One region of the Allorhizobium sp. nf9_anc genome, then DNA from elsewhere that is predicted to be linked to it. Evidence: predicted binding sites of a transcription regulator. Region 1 holds the regulator's gene; the other holds the start of a gene.

The links. Region 1 encodes LexA, which represses DNA repair genes until DNA is damaged. Its sites were predicted from a motif close to TGTTCNNNNTGTGTTCNG; they were not measured.
Region 2: a site for LexA is predicted at 5,516-5,533, ahead of AC02Y0_RS13535 (energy-coupling factor ABC transporter ATP-binding protein). Genes of this name have one in related genera too.

The regions. Positions count from the first base shown of each region.
Region 1 covers NZ_CM150481.1:1,766,615-1,776,256, reverse strand. The annotation lists gene AC02Y0_RS08410 (peptidylprolyl isomerase) at 1-554, opposite strand, end outside; gene gltA (citrate synthase) at 772-2,061, opposite strand; gene AC02Y0_RS08400 (ComEC/Rec2 family competence protein) at 2,328-4,823, shown strand; gene lexA (transcriptional repressor LexA) at 4,804-5,517, opposite strand; gene AC02Y0_RS08390 (DUF1003 domain-containing protein) at 5,719-6,261, shown strand; gene AC02Y0_RS08385 (VOC family protein) at 6,289-7,182, shown strand; gene kdsA (3-deoxy-8-phosphooctulonate synthase) at 7,179-8,027, shown strand; gene eno (phosphopyruvate hydratase) at 8,242-9,516, shown strand.
Region 2 covers NZ_CM150481.1:2,752,999-2,762,640, forward strand. The annotation lists gene AC02Y0_RS13500 (bifunctional diguanylate cyclase/phosphodiesterase) at 1-37, shown strand, start outside; gene aroC (chorismate synthase) at 213-1,307, shown strand; gene ribB (3,4-dihydroxy-2-butanone-4-phosphate synthase) at 1,318-2,418, shown strand; gene AC02Y0_RS13515 (RES family NAD+ phosphorylase) at 2,642-3,340, opposite strand; gene AC02Y0_RS13520 (antitoxin Xre-like helix-turn-helix domain-containing protein) at 3,341-3,772, opposite strand; gene AC02Y0_RS13525 (GNAT family N-acetyltransferase) at 3,860-4,219, opposite strand; gene AC02Y0_RS13530 (winged helix-turn-helix domain-containing protein) at 4,311-5,498, opposite strand; gene AC02Y0_RS13535 (energy-coupling factor ABC transporter ATP-binding protein) at 5,680-6,360, shown strand; gene AC02Y0_RS13540 (energy-coupling factor transporter transmembrane component T family protein) at 6,354-6,959, shown strand; gene AC02Y0_RS13545 (biotin transporter BioY) at 6,987-7,550, shown strand; gene AC02Y0_RS13550 (DUF4424 domain-containing protein) at 7,632-8,660, shown strand; gene AC02Y0_RS13555 (methyl-accepting chemotaxis protein) at 8,886-9,642, shown strand, end outside.

The sequences.
Region 1 (9,642 bases):
CGATAGGCCTTCAGCGCATCGACAAGCACCTTCGGCGCAACGAAGCCGTCTGCGGTGGCGTCGACGATCTGGCTGCGGATTGCGACACGCGAGCGCTCCTGGATGTAGTCGTCTTCTCTGAGGCCCGCATTGCGAAGACGCGACGAGAACAGCGCCCGGTCGAAGCTTCCGGCTGCATTCTTGAACGCCGGATCATCGGCGATCAGCTGGGCAAGGCGATCCTGTGAAAGACCGAGATTCATGTCCGAGGCGAGCTGGTCGAGCGCAGCACCCGCTGCAAGCTGCGAAAACACCTGGGACTCGATGCCGAAGGCACGGGCCTGCTCGGTGGTGAGCTGCATTCCAAACCGGCTGCTCATGTCCGAGACCTGCCGCTGATAGGCGAAAGCAAAGTCACTGGACGACACAGTCTGATCACCCACGGCAACAACGGTGTCCGACGTGTTGCTGAACAGGGATGCCGAAACGCCCCACACGCCGAAGGAAACGACGAGCAACAGAAGCAAGATCTTGGCAAAGATGGTTTGGGAAGCTTTTCGCAGAATGACGAGCATCGGGACGCATGAACCTCATTGTAAACCTTCGTCCGGGACGAAGCAGGTTGACTTCCTTAGAACAAACCTTTCGGGAAATGAAGGCATTTAGCGGCGAAATGCGCAGCCATCACGGTGAGTTTGATCGCATCCGACTGTCCGGAGCGCAAAGGCGTCAGCTGAAACGAAAGAAGGCCGGACTGAGCCGGCCTTCTCCAAAGATTGCGATGTAAGCGTCTTAGCGTTCCGAGAGCGCCTTGTAGTCGCGCTGCGGCGCGCCGGTGTAGAGCTGGCGCGGACGGCCGATACGCTGCTGCGGATCTTCGATCATCTCGTTCCACTGTGCGATCCAGCCGACGGTGCGGGCGAGCGCGAAGAGAACGGTGAACATGGTCGTGGGGAAGCCGAGCGCACGCAGCGTGATGCCCGAATAGAAGTCGACATTCGGGTAGAGCTTCTTCTCGATGAAGTAGGGATCGTTGAGCGCGATCTTCTCGAGCTCGAGAGCCACCTTCATCAGCGGATCATCGCCATGGCCGGTCGCTTCGAGGACCTCGTACATGGTCTTCTGCATGATCTTCGCGCGCGGGTCATAGTTCTTGTACACGCGGTGACCGAAGCCCATGAGACGGAACGGGTCGTTCTTGTCCTTGGCCTTGGCGATATATTCCGGAATACGGTCAACCGAGCCGATTTCCATCAGCATGTTGAGGGCGGCTTCGTTGGCGCCACCATGAGCGGGGCCCCAGAGGCAGGCGATGCCGGCTGCGATGCAAGCGAACGGATTGGCGCCCGACGAGCCGGCGAGGCGCACGGTCGAGGTCGATGCATTCTGCTCGTGATCGGCATGCAGGATGAAGATGCGGTCCATGGCGCGCGCCAGAACCGGATTGACCTGGTATTCTTCGCAAGGCACGGCAAAGCACATGCGCAGGAAGTTCGAGGCGTAATCCAGATCGTTCTTCGGATAAACGAAGGGCTGGCCGATGTGATACTTGTAAGCCATCGCAGCGATCGTCGGCATCTTCGCGATCATGCGCAGCGAGGCGACCATGCGCTGATGCGGATCGGTGATGTCGGTCGAGTCGTGATAGAAGGCGGAGAGTGCGCCGACCGTGCCGACCATGACCGCCATCGGATGGGCGTCACGGCGATAGCCGGAGAAGAACTTGCTCATCTGCTCGTGCACCATGGTGTGGTGCGTGACGCGATAATCGAAGTCCTTCTTCTGGGCTGCCGTCGGCAGTTCGCCGTAAAGAAGCAGGTAGCAGACTTCCAGGAAGTCGCCCTTTTCCGCGAGCTGTTCGATCGGGTAACCGCGATGCAGCAGCGTGCCTTCGTCGCCGTCGATATAGGTGATCTTGGATTCGCAGGAGGCCGTGGACGTAAAGCCCGGATCGTAGGTGAACGTGCCCGTGTGCTTGTACAGGGCCGCGATGTCGATAACGTCTGGGCCGATCGTTCCGGCCTTGACGCTCAGGTCGACCGTCTTGTCACCGAGTTTCAAAGAAGCGCTTTTGTCCGTCATGCTGATCCTCCGGTATTGGCGGGAAGGCGTCTCAAAAAAGCCGCCATCGGTTAAGCGTGTCGATGTAGCTATATGATACCGAAGTTAATGCCAAGCTATCCAAAGGGCAAATTGTGCGTCGCGAAAACAGCAACAATCGAACCGATCGGTTCTAATCGTTTAAAGCCCGGATAGGCAGCAGAATCACCCCTTCGCGCACGCTATGATTGCTCTCGCTTTTCGCCTATCCTGTGCCCGGATGGGGTGGCTTCGCTCGGACGAACCGAATGGTCGACGTGGCAGAAAGACAGGGGGTAGGGCATGCAGGGCCCGGCGAAACGCTGGCCCGCAGGGATCTGCCGCGTGCCATCGATCAGCTGCCCGCGCATCGACCTACAGCATCCGGAGCCGTGGTCCGCAGCCGCAATAGACTGGGGCGGATTGGGCTTCATATCAGGCAGTGCACAACGGACGAGGTTCGCCATGGGCATCTCTTCCTCTTCGTGCCGGTCTGCCTGGGCGCAGGCGCTGCAATCTGGTTTTCCGTCAAGAGCCCGCCTTCTGCTTGGGTTCTTTTTTCCATCCTCACCGTGCTTTCGATCCCACTCGTGCGGTCGCTCAGACACACCGCCTCGCACATCCTCCTTTGGAGCATATGTCTGACTGTCATCGGGATGCTGCTGGCGGAGTGGGAGACCCGCCGACTGTCGACTGTGATCCTTGACCAGCCGCTCGTCACAACCGTGAGCGGGATCGTCGAGCGAAGGGAGCAGGGCGCAGCCGGCGAATGGCGCTACACTATGCGGATCCTGCAGACGGTCGAGCCAACGGTGCGGCGCCCGCCCGAACGTGTGAACCTGCTTGCCCGCAGCAAGCATGTGCCGGCCGCGATCGGGGAGCGCCTTACTGGCCGCGCGCGGCTCTCTCCCCCGTCCGGTCCGGCCCTGCCGGGTCTCAACGACTTTGCCTTCCAGAGCTACTTTGCCGGAATCGGTGCTGTTGGTTTCTTTCTCGGCCCACCGAAGCTGGAGCCGGGAGGGCAGGGGGATGCCGTGGGCCTCGCTGCACGCTTCGATGCGGCTTTGTTTTCGCTCAGAGACCGCATTTCGAATCGCATCCGCGAAGTCCTTCCCGGAGACCCCGGAGCCTTCGCCGCCTCGATCATCACCGGCGAGCGTCGCTCCGTGTCGGAGAACGCGACAGAGGCGCTGCGGGTCTCGGGACTTGCGCATATCACCGCGATCTCCGGTCTCAACATGGCGCTTGCGGCCGGTATCTTTTTCGTCGGCTTGCGTGGCCTGCTCAGCCTCGTGCCTGTTCTGGCCCAGCGCTATCCGATCAAGAAGATCGCGGCGGTGGGCGCGCTCATCGCGACGACCGGCTATGTTCTGATCTCCGGCTATCAGGTCTCGGCGCTCCGAGCCTATCTGATGACAGCAATCATGCTGACGGCCGTGCTTTTCGACCGGCCCGCCATCAGCCTGCGCAATCTCGCCCTGGCGGCGGTTGCCATCCTCTGTGTCCAACCGTCCACCGTCATGGGGCCGAGCTTCCAGATGTCGTTTGCGGCGACCGCCGGATTGATCGCGGGCTATGCCGGGTGGCGGGCAAGGCCGCGCGCGATCCTTCCGCCTGCGCGGTCTGTCGGCATGCGGATTGCAGCGGCAAGCGCCACATTTGTCGGTGGTACGCTTGCGACCTCCCTCATCGGCGGGATGGCAACGGCGATCTTTGCCATCACCCACTTTCACCGGCTCTCGACTCACGGCCTCGAAGCCAATCTCGCTGCAATGCCCCTGATCTCAATCGTCGTCATGCCCGCCGGCTTCATCGCCATGCTGATGATGCCGCTTGGTCTCGATGCGCCATTCTTTTGGGTGATGGGGCAGGGATTGGAACTGGTGCTGCTGGTCGCACACACCGTGGCCGGATGGGGTGGAGGCTACGTTTTCCCGCGATTGCCGGCCTCGTTCCTGATCGGCACGGTCGCCGGGATGCTGCTGCTGACGCTCCTGCGCACGCGCCTTCGCCATGCAGGCACGGCGTTGATCGCTATTACCGTCGCTGCAACATGGTGGGCACCGCCGGAGAAGCCAAGCGACGTGCTGATCAGCGAAGACGCACGCCTCGTGGCCGTCTGGACAGGGGAAGACCGAGGTGCCAGCCTCGCCACCAACCGCACGCGGCCGTCGGCCTTCCTGTTCGATCAGTGGCAGCCCGTCCTCGGTATCGACAAGCCCGTGCCGCCTCTGATGCTTGAGCTCGGGCCATTGCCGCCGTCACCCGATTGGCGCCTGGGCGAGACATGGACGGATGTCCAGCAACAGGAAGCAGAAGCGATCTTCGACCGCCTGATCACCTCGGCCGAGACCAGCCGCTTCGTCTGCATAAGTCAGGCGTGCGCGTTGAAGCTGATATCCGGAAAAACACTGATGACGGTCGACCGTTCCGAACTTCTCGGCGCAGCGTGTGACCGCGCCGATCTGGTCGTCCTCGCCGCGAGGACCCGGCAAACCTATTGCCGATCCGGTGCGGTTCTCTTCTCGCAGACCAGCCTGAGGGCCACTGGCGCTATCGAGATCTCAGGCATCGCAAACATGCCGCAAGGCCTGGCGATCAAAACTTCTTTCGAGGGGGCGGCGCGGCCTTGGACCGCGCACCGCCTTTATGACTGGCGAACCGGACAGGCCGATATAGAGCACCTAGCGCCTGAACCATTCAGCCGCGGCATGAAACGGCCGCTAGCGGACCCCATACCCGACATCAATGATAGCGGCGAATAAGCCCCACCAGCTTGCCCTGGATCTTGACGCGATCCGGCGGGAAGATGCGTGTTTCATAAGCCGGGTTCGCGGCCTCAAGCGCGATCGAGGCGCCTCGGCGGCGGAAGCGCTTCAATGTTGCTTCCTCGTCATCGACGAGGGCTACGATTATGTCGCCCGGATTGGCATTCGAGGCATTGCGAATGATGACCGTATCGCCGTCGAGAATGCCGGCTTCGATCATCGAATCACCCTTGACCTCAAGGGCGTAGTGATCCCCAGCGCCGATCATTTCGGCAGGCACCGTGATGTCATGCGTATTGTTCTGGATAGCCGAGATCGGCACACCGGCCGCGATTCGCCCCATGACCGGGACCGACACAGACGAGCTGCTCTCTTCCACCGGCGGCTTGGTGAGGCTTGGTGGCGGCGTCTTGCCGAGGCTGCCCTCGATCACGCTAGGCGCAAAGCCGCGACGCGGCTGCAGGCTCGGCGTATAGGCTTCCGGGAGCTTGATCACCTCGAGCGCACGAGCCCTGTTCGGCAGGCGGCGGATAAAGCCGCGTTCTTCGAGAGCCGTGATCAGTCGATGGATGCCGGATTTCGATGCGAGGTCCAGCGCATCCTTCATCTCGTCGAAGGACGGCGGGACACCCGATTCCTTCATCCGTTCGTGGATGAAGAGAAGCAGTTCCTGTTGCTTGCGCGTCAGCATATGTGGAGCCCCTTAGGGTGAAACAAATCCAGAACAGACACTATATGTTCCATTTGTGTTCCGCAAGTGGATAAATTTCCGTGAAGAGCCGGTGAGAAAATGCGATAGCCCGAGATGAAACTTGGCAACAAGACAGGATCGGCGCGCGGCGCTGCCAAAAAGACGTCTCGCATGCCGTGAGACCCTTTCGGGAAGTGGGATATGCTGAAAGACATCGAAAAGATTGTATTGGGCAAGCAGACCGCCGACCTGACCTCGGCCGAGAAGAAGGTGTTGAGCAAGGCGCGCGAACGCCGGACGGTCTCGACCAATGCCGGCGAGGACTTTCTAGCCGGCGCCACCTTCGGCCAACGTCTCGCGGATGCGATCGCGAGGGTCGGCGGATCCTGGGCTTTCATCATCGGGTTCATGCTCTTCCTCGTCGCCTGGGTATTCCTCAACACGGTCCTTCTTTCGACGCGCGCGCTAGACCCCTATCCCTTCATCTTTCTGAACCTCATTCTGTCCATGCTGGCGGCCATCCAGGCGCCGATCATCATGATGAGCCAGAACCGTCAGACGGAGCGCGATCGCTTCATGGCGGCCAAGGATTATGAGATCAACCTGAAGGCCGAGATCGAGGTCTTGGCGCTGCACCACAAGATCGATGAGCAGGTCCTAAAGGAACTGCGTGAGACCCGCGAGGAGATCGATGCCCTGCGCAAGGCGGTCGAGGCCCTTTCAAGCCGACCGAACAATTCCTAAATCTAGCTTCTGAAACAGAGACAAGTCATGTCCCATCCCATGTCTGCGCCGCGCGCCATCGATCACCTCGTCCTGCCCGTGGTCGATCTAGAGACCGGCCGAAACCGTCTGAACCAGCTCGGCTTCACGGTCGCCGCCGACGCGCGCCATCCCTTCGGCACAGAGAACGCCTGCGTCTTCTTCGCCGACGACACCTATCTTGAGCCGCTCGCCGTCGGAAGTCGCGAGGATTGCCTGGAGGCGCAGCGCAACAACAATGTCTTTGTGGCGCGCGACCAGGCCTTCCGCTTTCGTCGCGGTGAGGGGCTTTCTGCCTTCGTCGTCAAGACCGATGATGCGGCAGCCGATGATGCGCATTACCACGCCGAGGGGCAGAGCGCCGGTCCCTTGCTCGAATTCGCGCGCCAGTTTCGCTTCCCTGATGGTCGAACGGCGGAAGGCGCCTTTCGACTTGCCTTCGCAGCGGATCTGAGGGCGCCGGATTTCTTCGCCTTTGCCTGTGAGCGCGTGAACCCGCTTCCCGCTGATCGCGGCGCCCTGACTGTCCATCAAAATGGGTCGACGGGTTTAAAGCGGATCGTTCTGGTCGAGGAAAACCCGAGCGACTTCCAATATCTGCTGGAAATGGTGCTTGAGCAGCGCGACGTCACCGCCCACTCCTTCGGCCTCTCGATCGAAACCGCCAATGCGGCCGTCGATGTTCTGACGCCCGAAGGCTTCTTCGCCCATTACGGCCAGGATCTTCCCCTCTCAGAGCGTGGTCTCCTGGGTGCAGCGGTGGTCATCTCCACCGCTGATCTCGGCGTGACAGAAGCCTGCCTCGCTGCTAATGGCGTCCACTATCACAAAACGGGCGCGCGCCTCGTTGTCGCGCCGGAAAAGGGGCAAGGCGTGACCTTCGCCTTCGAGGAGTTGAAATGAGCGTTTCTCCCAATTCGGAAGTCGTGGTCGGTGAAGGCGCGGGCAAGGCCGTCTTCTCGCAGAAGGGCCGTTTCGCCCTGATCGCAGGTCCCTGCCAGATGGAAAGCCGCGATCACGCCTTCATGATCGCCGGCCAGCTCGTCGAGCTCTGCCGCGAACTCGGCCTCGGCCTCGTCTACAAGTCCTCCTTCGACAAGGCGAACCGCACCTCGCTGTCCGCCGAGCGCGGCATTGGCCTGGAAACGGCAATGGAAGTCTTCGCCGACATCAAGAAGGAATTCGGCGTTCCGGTTCTCACTGACATCCACACCGAAGAACAGTGCGCTGCGGTCGCCCCGACCGTCGACATCCTGCAGATCCCGGCTTTCCTCTGCCGCCAGACAGACTTGCTTGTTGCTGCCGCCAAGACCGGTCGCGCGATCAACGTCAAGAAGGGCCAGTTCCTCGCCCCCTGGGACATGAAGAACGTCCTCAACAAGATCACCGGTTCCGGCAACCCGAATGTGCTGCTCTGCGAACGCGGCGCCTCATTCGGCTACAACACGCTCGTCTCCGACATGCGCTCGCTGCCGATCATGGCCGCCATGGGCGCGCCCGTTGTTTTCGATGCCACCCACTCGGTGCAGCAGCCGGGCGGGCAGGGCGGCTCCTCCGGTGGCCAGCGCGAATTCGTCGAGACGCTTGCCCGGGCGGCAGTCGCCGTGGGTGTCGGCGGTCTCTTCATCGAGACTCACCAGGACCCGGACAATGCGCCTTCGGATGGTCCGAACATGGTGAAGATCGGAGACATGCGCCGGCTCCTGGAAAAACTCATCGCCTTCGACGAGATCGCCAAGGCATCCTGATCGGCCTTCCGCGGCGCTTCAATCGGTTGAACCGGAAGCGCCGTAGGCAGTTGCAGTTTAAATCGATTAGATTTCGTTCATTCCGCTCCCTATCCGTCATTGTATTTTCCCGATCATCGGATAAGAGAGGATGACTCACAGGCGGGTCCGGTGGCTTCTTGCCCGGTGATCGGCCTTCGGAGCCTTGTCCAATTTCCGTCTACAGGGAGCGAACATGACCGCCATTACCGACATCATCGGCCGCGAGATTCTCGACAGCCGCGGCAACCCGACCGTCGAAGTCGACGTCTACCTCGAAGACGGCAGCATGGGCCGTGCGGCTGTTCCCTCGGGCGCCTCGACCGGCGCGCATGAAGCCGTCGAGCTGCGCGACGGTGGCTCGCGCTACCTCGGCAAGGGTGTCGAAAAGGCAGTCGAAGCCGTCAACGGCGAGATCTATGATGCGATCGGCGGCCATGATGCCGAAAACCAGATCCAGATCGACAACCTGATGATCGAGCTCGACGGCACGCCAAACAAGGCGCGCCTCGGTGCAAATGCGATCCTCGGCGTCTCCCTCGCCGTCGCCAAGGCTGCAGCCCAGTCTTCCGGCCTGCCGCTCTACCGTTATGTCGGCGGCCCGAACGCCCACGTCCTGCCGGTTCCCATGATGAACATCATCAACGGCGGCGCCCATGCCGACAACCCGATCGACTTCCAGGAATTCATGATCGTGCCGGTTGGCGCCGACACCATCCGCGACGCCGTTCGCATGGGCTCGGAAGTCTTCCATACGCTGAAGAAGCAGCTCGCGGCCGACGGCCACAACACCAATGTCGGTGACGAAGGCGGCTTTGCCCCCGGTCTCGCATCGGCTCCGGCAGCCCTCGACTTCATCATGAAGTCGATCGAAAAGGCCGGCTACCGTCCGGGCGAAGACATGCACATCGCACTCGATTGCGCCTCGACCGAGTTCTTCAAGGACGGTAAGTACATTCTCGAAGGCGAAGGCCGCACGCTTGAGCCGGAAGCCATGGCCGAATACCTCGCGGAACTGGCTGCCAAGTACCCGATCTTCTCGATTGAAGATGGCATGGCAGAAGACGACTGGGATGGCTGGAAGGCTCTGACCGACAAGATCGGCAAGACGGTCCAGCTCGTAGGCGACGATCTCTTCGTCACCAACTCGGCCCGTCTGCGCGACGGTATCAAGATGGGCGTTGCCAACTCCATCCTGGTCAAGGTCAACCAGATCGGCTCGCTCTCGGAAACCCTCGATGCCGTCTCGACCGCACATCGCGCTGCATACACAGCCGTGATGTCGCACCGTTCGGGCGAAACCGAGGATTCCACGATCGCCGATCTCGCAGTTGCCACCAACTGCGGTCAGATCAAGACCGGCTCGCTTGCCCGCTCCGACCGTACCGCCAAGTACAACCAGCTGATCCGCATCGAGGAAGAGCTCGGCCCGCAGGCGCGTTACGCAGGGTCTTCCATCCTGCGCGGCTGATCGCCTTCGCATCCATTCTGAAAGCCCGTGCCGGTTCCCCGGCGCGGGCTTTTTCTTTCAGGTGTGGAACAGGGTCAACGATCGGTTAAGACATGCCCGCTAATCTGAACGGGAATTTCAGTTTCG
Region 2 (9,642 bases), 990 kb from region 1:
TTTCGTCGACCGTCTGCCGCAGCGCAAGGCGTCTTGAGCACACGCGGCGGTGGATCATGCCGCCTGTGGTGACACAGTGTTGTCGCAAATCGGCGGCAACGGGCGCAAAAGCGCTTCACAGAAATTGTGGATTTGCTCTATGAGTGACGCCATCCAAGGCAAGGCCTGCCGGACGATGTTCCGGCGGGAGAGAATGGAACGGTAGCTCACGCATGTCGCACAATACCTTCGGTCACCTCTTCCGCGTCACCACCTGGGGCGAAAGCCACGGGCCGGCGCTCGGCGCTGTTGTCGACGGCTGCCCTCCGGGCGTCCGTTTCGCCCAAGAAGACCTGCAGGTCTTCATGGACAAGCGCAAGCCCGGCCAGTCCCGCTTCGTCACCCAGCGGCGCGAAGACGATATCGTGAAAGTGCTCTCCGGCGTCATGCCGCAGGAAGACGGCACGATGATCACGACCGGCACGCCTGTGTCGCTTTTTATCGAGAATACCGACCAGCGCTCCAAGGATTACGGCGACATTGCCAAGCGCTATCGCCCCGGCCATGCCGACTATACCTATGACCTGAAATACGGGATCCGCGACTATCGCGGCGGCGGACGCTCGTCCGCGCGCGAGACGGCTGCACGCGTGGCAGCCGGTGCGCTGGCCCGCCTTGCCATGCCGGGCGTTACCATTCGTGGCGCGCTGGTGCAGATTGGCACGCACAAGATCAACCGCGACAACTGGGATTGGGCGCAAGTCGACCAGAACCCGTTCTTCTGCCCTGACGCAGCCATAATACCCGTCTTCGAGCAGTATCTCGACGGGATCCGCAAGGCAGGCTCCTCCGTCGGCGCTGTGATCGAAGTCGTGGCCGAGGGTGTACCTGCCGGCATCGGGGCGCCCGTCTATGGCAAGCTCGACCAGGAGATCGCCGCCGGCCTGATGTCGATCAATGCGGTGAAGGGCGTCGAAGTCGGCAACGGCTTCCAGGCAGCCGAGATTACCGGCGAGGAAAATGCCGACGAGATGCGGATCGGGGCGGACGGCAAGCCCGTCTTCCTGTCGAACCATGCCGGCGGCGTGCTGGGCGGCATTTCGACCGGCGAGCCGATCGTCGCGCGCTTTGCCATCAAGCCGACTTCGTCGATCCTGACCGAGAAGCGCTCGATCGATGCCGACGGCAATGAAGTCGATGTGCGCACCAAGGGTCGCCACGACCCCTGCGTTGGGATCCGCGCCGTGCCCGTCGGCGAGGCGATGCTCGCCTGCACCATTCTCGACCATATCCTGAGAGACCGCGGCCAGAACGGCCGGACCAGATGAGGACTTCCCCATGAGCTATGACCAGAAGCGCGTCGTCGAGGCGATCCGCGCCTTTGAAGCCGGCGAAATCGTCGTCGTCACCGACGATGACGGCCGCGAGAACGAAGGGGACCTGATCGTTGCTGCCGTCCACTGCACGGCCGACAAGATGGCCTTCATCGTGCGTCACACCTCGGGCATCGTCTGCACGCCAATGCCGAAGGAAGAGGCCAAGCGCCTGAACCTCTCGGCGATGGTGGCCGAAAACGATAGCGCCCACACCACCGCCTTCACCGTTTCGGTAGATTTCAAGCACGGCACGACAACCGGCATTTCGGCAGACGACCGGACGCTGACGGTGCGCAATCTGGCCAACCCGAATGTCGGCCCTGCCGATTTCGTGCGCCCCGGCCACATTTTCCCGCTGGTTGCCCGCGAAGGCGGCGTCCTGATGCGCTCCGGCCACACGGAAGCCGCCGTCGACCTCTGCAAGCTTGCCGGCCTGCCCCCGATCGGCGTCATCTGCGAACTCGTCAATGACGATGGCACGGTGACCCGTGGCCAGCAGGTTGCGGACTTCGCCGTCAAGCATGGCTTGAAGCAGGTGTCGGTCGCCGATCTCATCGCCTATCGCCAGCGCAAGGAGACGCTGATCCAGCTCGTCTCCAAGTTCGACCTGCAGACCCCCTATGGTCCGGCGATGGCCTATGCCTATTCGCTTCCCTGGGATCCGATGCAGCATCTGGCTGTCGTCTTCGGCGACATCCGGGACGGCGAAGACATTCCGGTGCGCCTGCATCTTGAGCATGTCGGTCAGGACGTCTTCGGCACCAACCGGCAGGTCGATGGCATCATGAAGCGGATCGCCGACAAGGGCCGCGGCGTGATCGTCTATCTGCGCGAAGGCTCCGTCGGTGTCGGCGTCTCGACCACCGCGCGTGGCGGCAAGCATGACCGCGAAGATCATTCGGAAGCGCAGGCCCGCGAGAGCGAATGGCTGGAAATCGGGCTGGGCGCACAGATCCTCAAGGATCTCGGCGTCACCTCCATCCGGCTCTTCTCATCGCGCGAACGCCATTACGTGGGCCTCGAAGGGTTCGGCATTCGCATCGCTGCGACCGAGATCGTCTGAGGTTTTAGCGGGGCCTTCAGTCTCGATTGATGTGATGTGGCGGTTTACCGCCGCATGATCACCCCACCCCGGACCTGCGGTCCGACCCTCCCCCTCAAGGGGAGGGTGGAGTGTGGCCGCTTGCGCCTGCACCAAGGCAACCGGCGGCCACCCACCTCCCCCTTGAGGGGGGAGGTCGACGCGCAGCGGCGGGTGGGGGTGACCCGGTTGTCGCCCAACTAACTCAAGACCCGATCGGCCCGTCGACCATCGGCTCCGGCTTGCCCTTCCAGCTCAGCCGCCAGACATCGCCCTGGCGGACAGACTGGACGGCGGCGGGGCGGAGGATGGCGAAGCAGGTGCCGCCTTGATGGCGGACGGAAGGGTAGATAATGCCGTTCAGGCCTGCCCGTCTTGCCTCGAGGGCCAAGTGGTTTCCTTGCGGATAGCCGACAGACTTGTCCGACGACAGCGCCGGATGTCCCGGCGCATCGCTTAGGTCGAGAAAGGCGCCGGAGACGCTGCAGAGCATCTCGGCATAGTCAGCCACAGCCTGATAGGCGCTGGTTCGGGCCAGAAACTCCGTCATGTGAAAGGTGATTTCGGCCAGGCAGGTCTCGACCGCAAGCGCTGCATACCAGGCACCGCGCGTCTCGCCGTTGAAGCGATTAGCCTCGCGGGGCTTGGCATAGGCGAAGCTCGCATTAATGAAATGCGCATGCGGCACATCGTAGACGAGTTCGTTGGCCGCCAGTCCGGAAATGCCGGTCGCCTGTGCCTGCATGCGGGTCGAGGTTGCGGCCTCGATTTCGGCAAGCTCGGCCAGTTCCTCGGCCGTGTCAGCGAGCGGGGCCAGCACCGGCGGGCGCGGGCGCGCGGTGGAAACGAGCCGCACGGTCCGCGGATAAGCAACCGTCGAAACCGGCAGGCCGGCGATCAGCACTCAGAGTCCCCCGCGCACGGCGTCGACGTAGCGGCGAACCTCGAGCATGTGGGGAATGCCGCCCTCGATCATGGCGGCGACGGGGGTACGGCGATCAAAGAGCGGGCCAGAGTTTTCGAGGCTCGGCCAGCGATCGGCCATGGCATCGACGAAGAGCAGATGCAGCGCCTTGTAGATGCCCAGAAGCGCCGAGATCCGGGTCATTTGATCCTGGCTCAGCGTTTTGGTCACACTCTCCGGCTTCAACCGCTCCCAGGTGCTGAGGGAGACCCCGAGCAAGGCGGCCGCTTGCTGGCTGGTCAAGTCCCACTGGACCACGAGGCGACGGAACGCCTTCAGCGCTGCGGCCGAGAGCCGTTTGCGGTCCGCCTCGGAGGCAAAGCCTTGCGAGACTGGGGATGGGGCGGTGTGGCGTTCTGCGATGTTCAACACGCTAGAGCTCCTTCAGATGACATAGGAAATATATGTCATTTGAAGGCGTTTACAAGCCTGGGTATTATTAGGGCGATCTTATGGGAGCTAGACCACCCGACGCGCCATGCCGACAGAGCGTGGGGCTGTCTCATCGAAGCCGAACTGCGAATAGAGGCGGTTGGCGGGGACGTCGGCGATCAGGCTGACATAGGCAGACTTCGGCAAGGTGGCGATGAAGTCGGACAGGGCTGCCATGATCTGCTTGGCGAGGCCCCTGCCCTGATGATCCGGCAGGATGGCGATGTCTGTCACCTGAAAGAAGCAGCCGCCGTCGCCGATGATGCGGCCCATGCCGACCGTCTCGTCGCCCAGCATCAGGCTGACGCCGAAGATGGAATTGGGCAGGCCCTTTTCGGCGGCTTCACGGGAGAAGGGCGTGAGGCCGGATTGCAGGCGCAGGCGCATGTAGTCATCAATGGCGGGCACGCGGGTTTCGATGCGGTAGGCGCTGTTGTCGGTCACGTCGGATCTTTCTGTCTTAGGTGTTTGGGTTTGTTCAGCCGAGCCAGCCGGGCTGCAGGCGCACGGCTTCCATGCCGGCGAAGCGGGAGACGCGCTGGAGTTCTGCCTCCAGCTTCTCCAGACGGCCGGCGCTCGGCTTGATGCCCGGCTCAAGCCAGACGCGGCGGACATCCAGCACGCCTTCTCGGCGCTCAGCCTTCATGTCGATGCGGCCGATCAATCGGTCACCTTCGAGCAGCGGAAAGACGTAATAGCCGTATTGGCGCTTCGGCTCGGGCACGAAGACCTCGATGCGGTAGAAGAAGCCGAAAAGGCGTTCGGTGCGGTTTCGGTCGCGGATCAGGGGATCGAAGGGCGAGAGAACGCGGATGCGCCCCGGTGGCTCGGGGGCGTCGAGCAGTGCAGGAACCTGCGCGGCGAAGGCGAAGGAGGCGCGCGGTTTCCCGTCGACGGTTTCGAGCTGCAGCTCTTCCAACTCGTCGCGATGGGAGGCCACCCAGGCCTTGGCTTCATCCGGCGTGACGATGTCGAAGAAGGCGGCGATCTCGCCAGATGTCGCGAAACCGAGCCGGGTGAGAGCTGCCCGGCAGGCCCAGTCGACGAAGGTCTCGTGGTCGACTTCGGCTGCGTGATGGTCGGCGGGGATCACGCGCTCAGCGAGGTCATAGACTTTCTGAAAACCCTCGCGCCGCGCGATCGCAAGCTTGCCGGTGTGCCAGAGGAATTCGAGTGCCGTCTTCGAGGGATGCCAGTTCCACCAGCCGCCGGACTTGTGGTCTTCGGCCTTCACGTCCCGCGCCATGACCGGACCATGGTCACGGATTCGGGCGTAGGTTTCTTCAAAGGCCTGATCGAAGCCCTCCCCCTGCCATCTCGCCCAGTTCTGCCGAATGCGCTCCTCGCGGCGGACGAAGCGGTGCTTCCAATAGGGGAAGAAGGCCGAGGGGATGACCGAGGCATCATGCGTCCAGTGCTCGAACAGTGAGCGATCCTTCTCGGCCAGATGGGCAAGATCGGACTGGCGATAGGTCTGGTTGCGGGAAAAGAGGATCTGGTGATGCGCCCGCTCGACCCACTGGATGCTGTCGACCTGAACAAAGCCGAGGTCATGGATCAGATCGTAGAGCCCCTCACGCCCGAGCGCCTTCGTCGGCGAGCGGGACAGGCCCTGCCGTTCGAGGAAGATTTTTCGTGCAAGGGCGTTGGGGACCGGAATCGACATGGAGGCAGGCTAGGGCATGTTCGTGGTTTGTTCAATCGCTGAATATCGGAGGTTGTGGATTGCGGGTGCTGTTGATGGCAGAGGGCAGCCCCGCCCCGCTAGCGGGTGGGAGTTATGACCTCTGGCACCGCCATCCTCGTCGGTCTATAGGATCACAAACTGCCCTCGGAGACCCCACACATTGCACATCCGCTTCGATAACGCAGACCTGCGCTTCGGCGACCGCGTGGCCTTGCAGCCGCTTTCGCTGTCGCTTGTCGAGCCGCGTGTCGGCGTGATCGGGCTGAATGGCTCCGGCAAGACGAGTTTCGCGCGGCTGATTGCGGGGCTCGCCAAGCCCTCCTCCGGCACGGTGACGCTGGATGGGCTGGATACCGTGACGGACGAGAAGGCGGCGCGGGCGAAGACTGGATTTATTTTCCAGAACCCCGGCAATCAGATCATCCTGCCTGTCATCCGTGATGACGTGGCGCTCGGGCCGACGTCGCGGGGGCTTGATGCCGCGGAGGTCGAGCGGCTGGTCGATGAGGCGCTGGCCCGCTTCGGCATCAGCGATCTTGGCCCGCGGCGGCCCCATGAGCTCTCCGGCGGGGAGCTGCAGCTTGCCGCACTCGCCTCCGTCTGCGTCAACCGGCCTGACGTCGTCATCTTCGACGAGCCGACCAATCAGCTTGATCTCAGGAACCGTGCCCGGGTGAAGGCGGCGATCGACGGGCTTGGCGAACAGGCTGTGGTGATCAGCCACGACCTGGAGCTCGTTGCGGATTTTTCCCGCGTGCTGGTCTTCCATCAAGGCGCGCTCGCGTTCGACGGACACGGAGGCGAGGCGATCGCCCGCTACCGGGAGATCGCCGGATGCTGACGAGCCTGCATGTGGAGGGGCAAAGCCTGCTGCATCGTATCCCGGTGAAGCCGAAGCTTTTCGGGTTGATGGCCTTTGGGCTGGCGCTCTATTTCGTCGACCAGTTGGTCGTGCTCGGGGCCGCCACGGTGCTGACCGGCTTGCTCTATCTTTCCACAGGTGTCGGACTGGCCGAGGGCTTCAGGCGGCTCCGGCCCGTGCTGTTCACGATCGGCTTTCTGGCGGCGGTCAATCTCCTGCTGCTCTCGCCGCTCGAGGCCTTGGTCACAACGCTCAGGCTCATTGCGATCCTGTTTGTTGCGGCGGCCGTGACGGCGTCCACGACGATTGCCGATTTCATGGCTGCGGTCACCGATCTCGCCCGGCCACTGGAGCGGCTCGGCCTCATGAAAGCCGCCGATCTGGGTCTCGCGCTGGGGCTGGTGCTGCGTTTCGTACCGGAGATTGCCGGGCGTTACGAGGCGCTGAGGGAGGCGCATGCGGCGCGGGGCATCCCGGTGAAGCTGTCGCGCATGCTCGGGCCGCTGATCATTTCGACGTTGAAGGATGCGGACAGGATCGCGGAGGCGATTGACGCGCGGGGCATTCGGGGCCAGTAACGGAGCGATCTTTTTCGGGGACCTTTCATGACCACCAGAGACCTCGTGCTTGCCGCACTCTTCACCGCCATCATCATTGTGCTCGGCTTCATTCCGCCCGTGCCGATCCCGCTGCTGCCGGTTCCGATCACGGCCCAGTCGATGGGCGTCATGCTCGCCGGCTGCATCATCGGCGCCAAGCGCGGGGCGCTGTCTTACGCACTGCTCGTCGTGCTCGTCGCCGTCGGACTTCCAGTGCTTTCGGGCGGTCGGGGCGGTCTCAACGTGCTGATGGGGCCGACCGGCGGCTATATCTTCGGCTGGATCATTGGCGCCTTCGTCACTGGCTTCCTCGCTGAAAAGCTGGTCCGCGAGGGCCAGTCGGCCGTCAAGCAGATGACCGGCTTCTTCGTGGCCAGCGTCGTCGGCGGTATCGGCGTCGTCTATCTCTGCGGCATGCCGTGGCTTTCGGTCGTGGCCGGCACGCCGTTCGACAAGGTGGTCCTCGGCTCGCTCGCCTTCATCCCGGGCGATCTGGTCAAGGCCGCGATCGCCACGCTTGCAGCCCGCGCCGTGATCGTCGGCTATCCGCTTCTGCCGGCGCGCGCGTAACACCCAGAAAGCGTCGTTCAAGAATCGAAATGCCACCGCTAAGGTGGCATTTTCCGTTTTAGGTTCCGGGGGATTTGAACCGTGACGACACTGCCGAGAATTCTGCTCGCCTGCGCTTTGCAAGCGCTTGCCGCCACGTCCACGATGGCAAATGATTCCATGGCCACGCTTGAAGCCGGTGGACTGGTGTTCACGCGCAGCGAAGAGATCACCATGGCGAAGGAAGATCTCTACATCTCGCCGGAAAAGGTAGAGGTGAAGTATCTCTACCGCAACACTACGGACAAGCCCGTGAAGACGATCGTCGCCTTCCCCATGCCGAAGATCGGCGGACCGGTGGAGATCATGTCGGCAGTCCCCGACGAGCAGAGCGACAACTTCATGGACTTCTCCGTGGTCCAGGACGGCGAGGCGATCGAGGCGAACCTGCAGCAGCGCGTGCTGGTGCGCGGCATCGATTTTACCGCTGACGTCGAAAGCCAGGAGATCCCGCTCCAGCCGCTCCTGAAGGAAACGACGGAAGCGCTGAAGACGCTGGAGCCCGACGTCATCAAGGACTGGCTGGCCAAGGGACTGATCGTCGACCTCAACTACGGGATGGGCGGCACATCCGAGCCGGAATACGTTCCCGTCTGGGAGCTTGAATCCATCTACTGGTGGGAGACGACCTTTCCGGCCGGCGCCGAGGTCGAAGTCGAGCATCGCTATCGCCCGAGCGTCGGCGGAAGCGCGGGCCTCGTCTTCATGTGGGACGGCAAGCCTTCCGATTCCTATGCCGACTACCAGAAGCGCTACTGTGTCGATAAGGACTTCCTCAATGCCGCGATCAAGCTCGAAAAGAAGCAGAACCCCGATGCCGGCGTCTATTATTTCGAGCAGTGGCTCTCCTACATCCTGACGACCGGTAACAACTGGTACGGACCGATCGGTGACTTTCACCTGACCGTCGACAAGCTGAATGAGGATTCGATCGTCAGCTTCTGCGGCGAAGGCGTGAAGAAGACAGGGCCAACCACCTTCGAAATGCGGGCCAAGGATTACTATCCGTCGAACGATCTCAACATCCTGCTGGTCGTTACAAACAAGGTCGCGATGCAGGACCAACCGTAACAGTTACGCTTGCAATCGAATCTCACCGGTCAGGCAAATTCGCGCATGATCTGGTAACGGCTTGTAAAATCGTTTCGAAGAGGATCCCGGCTGATCGGTCGTTTCCGGTGTCCCCCTGAGCGCTCCATGACGGAGACGCAAACGCCCGAACGGATCATGTCACCGCTGCATCGCGACGCCGGGTCTCCGGCCGTCTGCCCATTTCGCGCGCCCGAAAGTCACGACATGTTTCTCAACAACCTTTCTCTCAGCAAGAAGCTGATCCTTACCTTTTGCACCATCATGGCCGGATGTTTCCTGGCCTCGGTTGTCGTCTTCGTCCAGGCTTACACGGCAAAGACCACGCTGATCGAACAGGATCGGGCACAACGCATCGTCAACCTCGTCGATGCGGCGGCCACTGCCATGGCCGAGCAGGCAGCCAATGAGCGCGGCTATCTGCTGTTCGGCAGCGAAAGCACGCTGGCGGCGGTTGCGACAGAGCGCAAGGCGCTCGAGGCAGCCCTTGGCGAAGCCCGCACGCTTGCCGGAAATGACAGCGCGCTTACCGCGCGTGTGGACGCCATGCGCGCTGCCGCAGACGCCTACGCCAATAAAGTGGCCGAGCCGCAGATCGCCGCCCGCAAAGCGGGTCAGACGGCCATTGAAGACATCGCCGCGATCGGCACGTCTGACGCGGCAGGTGCTCTGGATACGTTCCGGGCTGCCGCCACGGATATCAAGGGCGTGCTCGCCACCGAGACGGCAGCGACCCGCGCGCGTCTCGAGGCTGCGCACTTGGCGCTGGAATTGGCGCTGGTGCTCGGTGCGGGCGTTGCCGGCGTGTTTGCCGTCGGCCTGATCTGGCTGCTTGCCCGCTCTATCGTCACACCGATCACCGGCATGACCAATGCCATGACGCGGCTGGCCGCCGGCGACCACGCCGTGGATGTGCCGGCTGTCGACCGTGGCGATGAAGTGGGCCGCATGGCCAAGGCCGTGC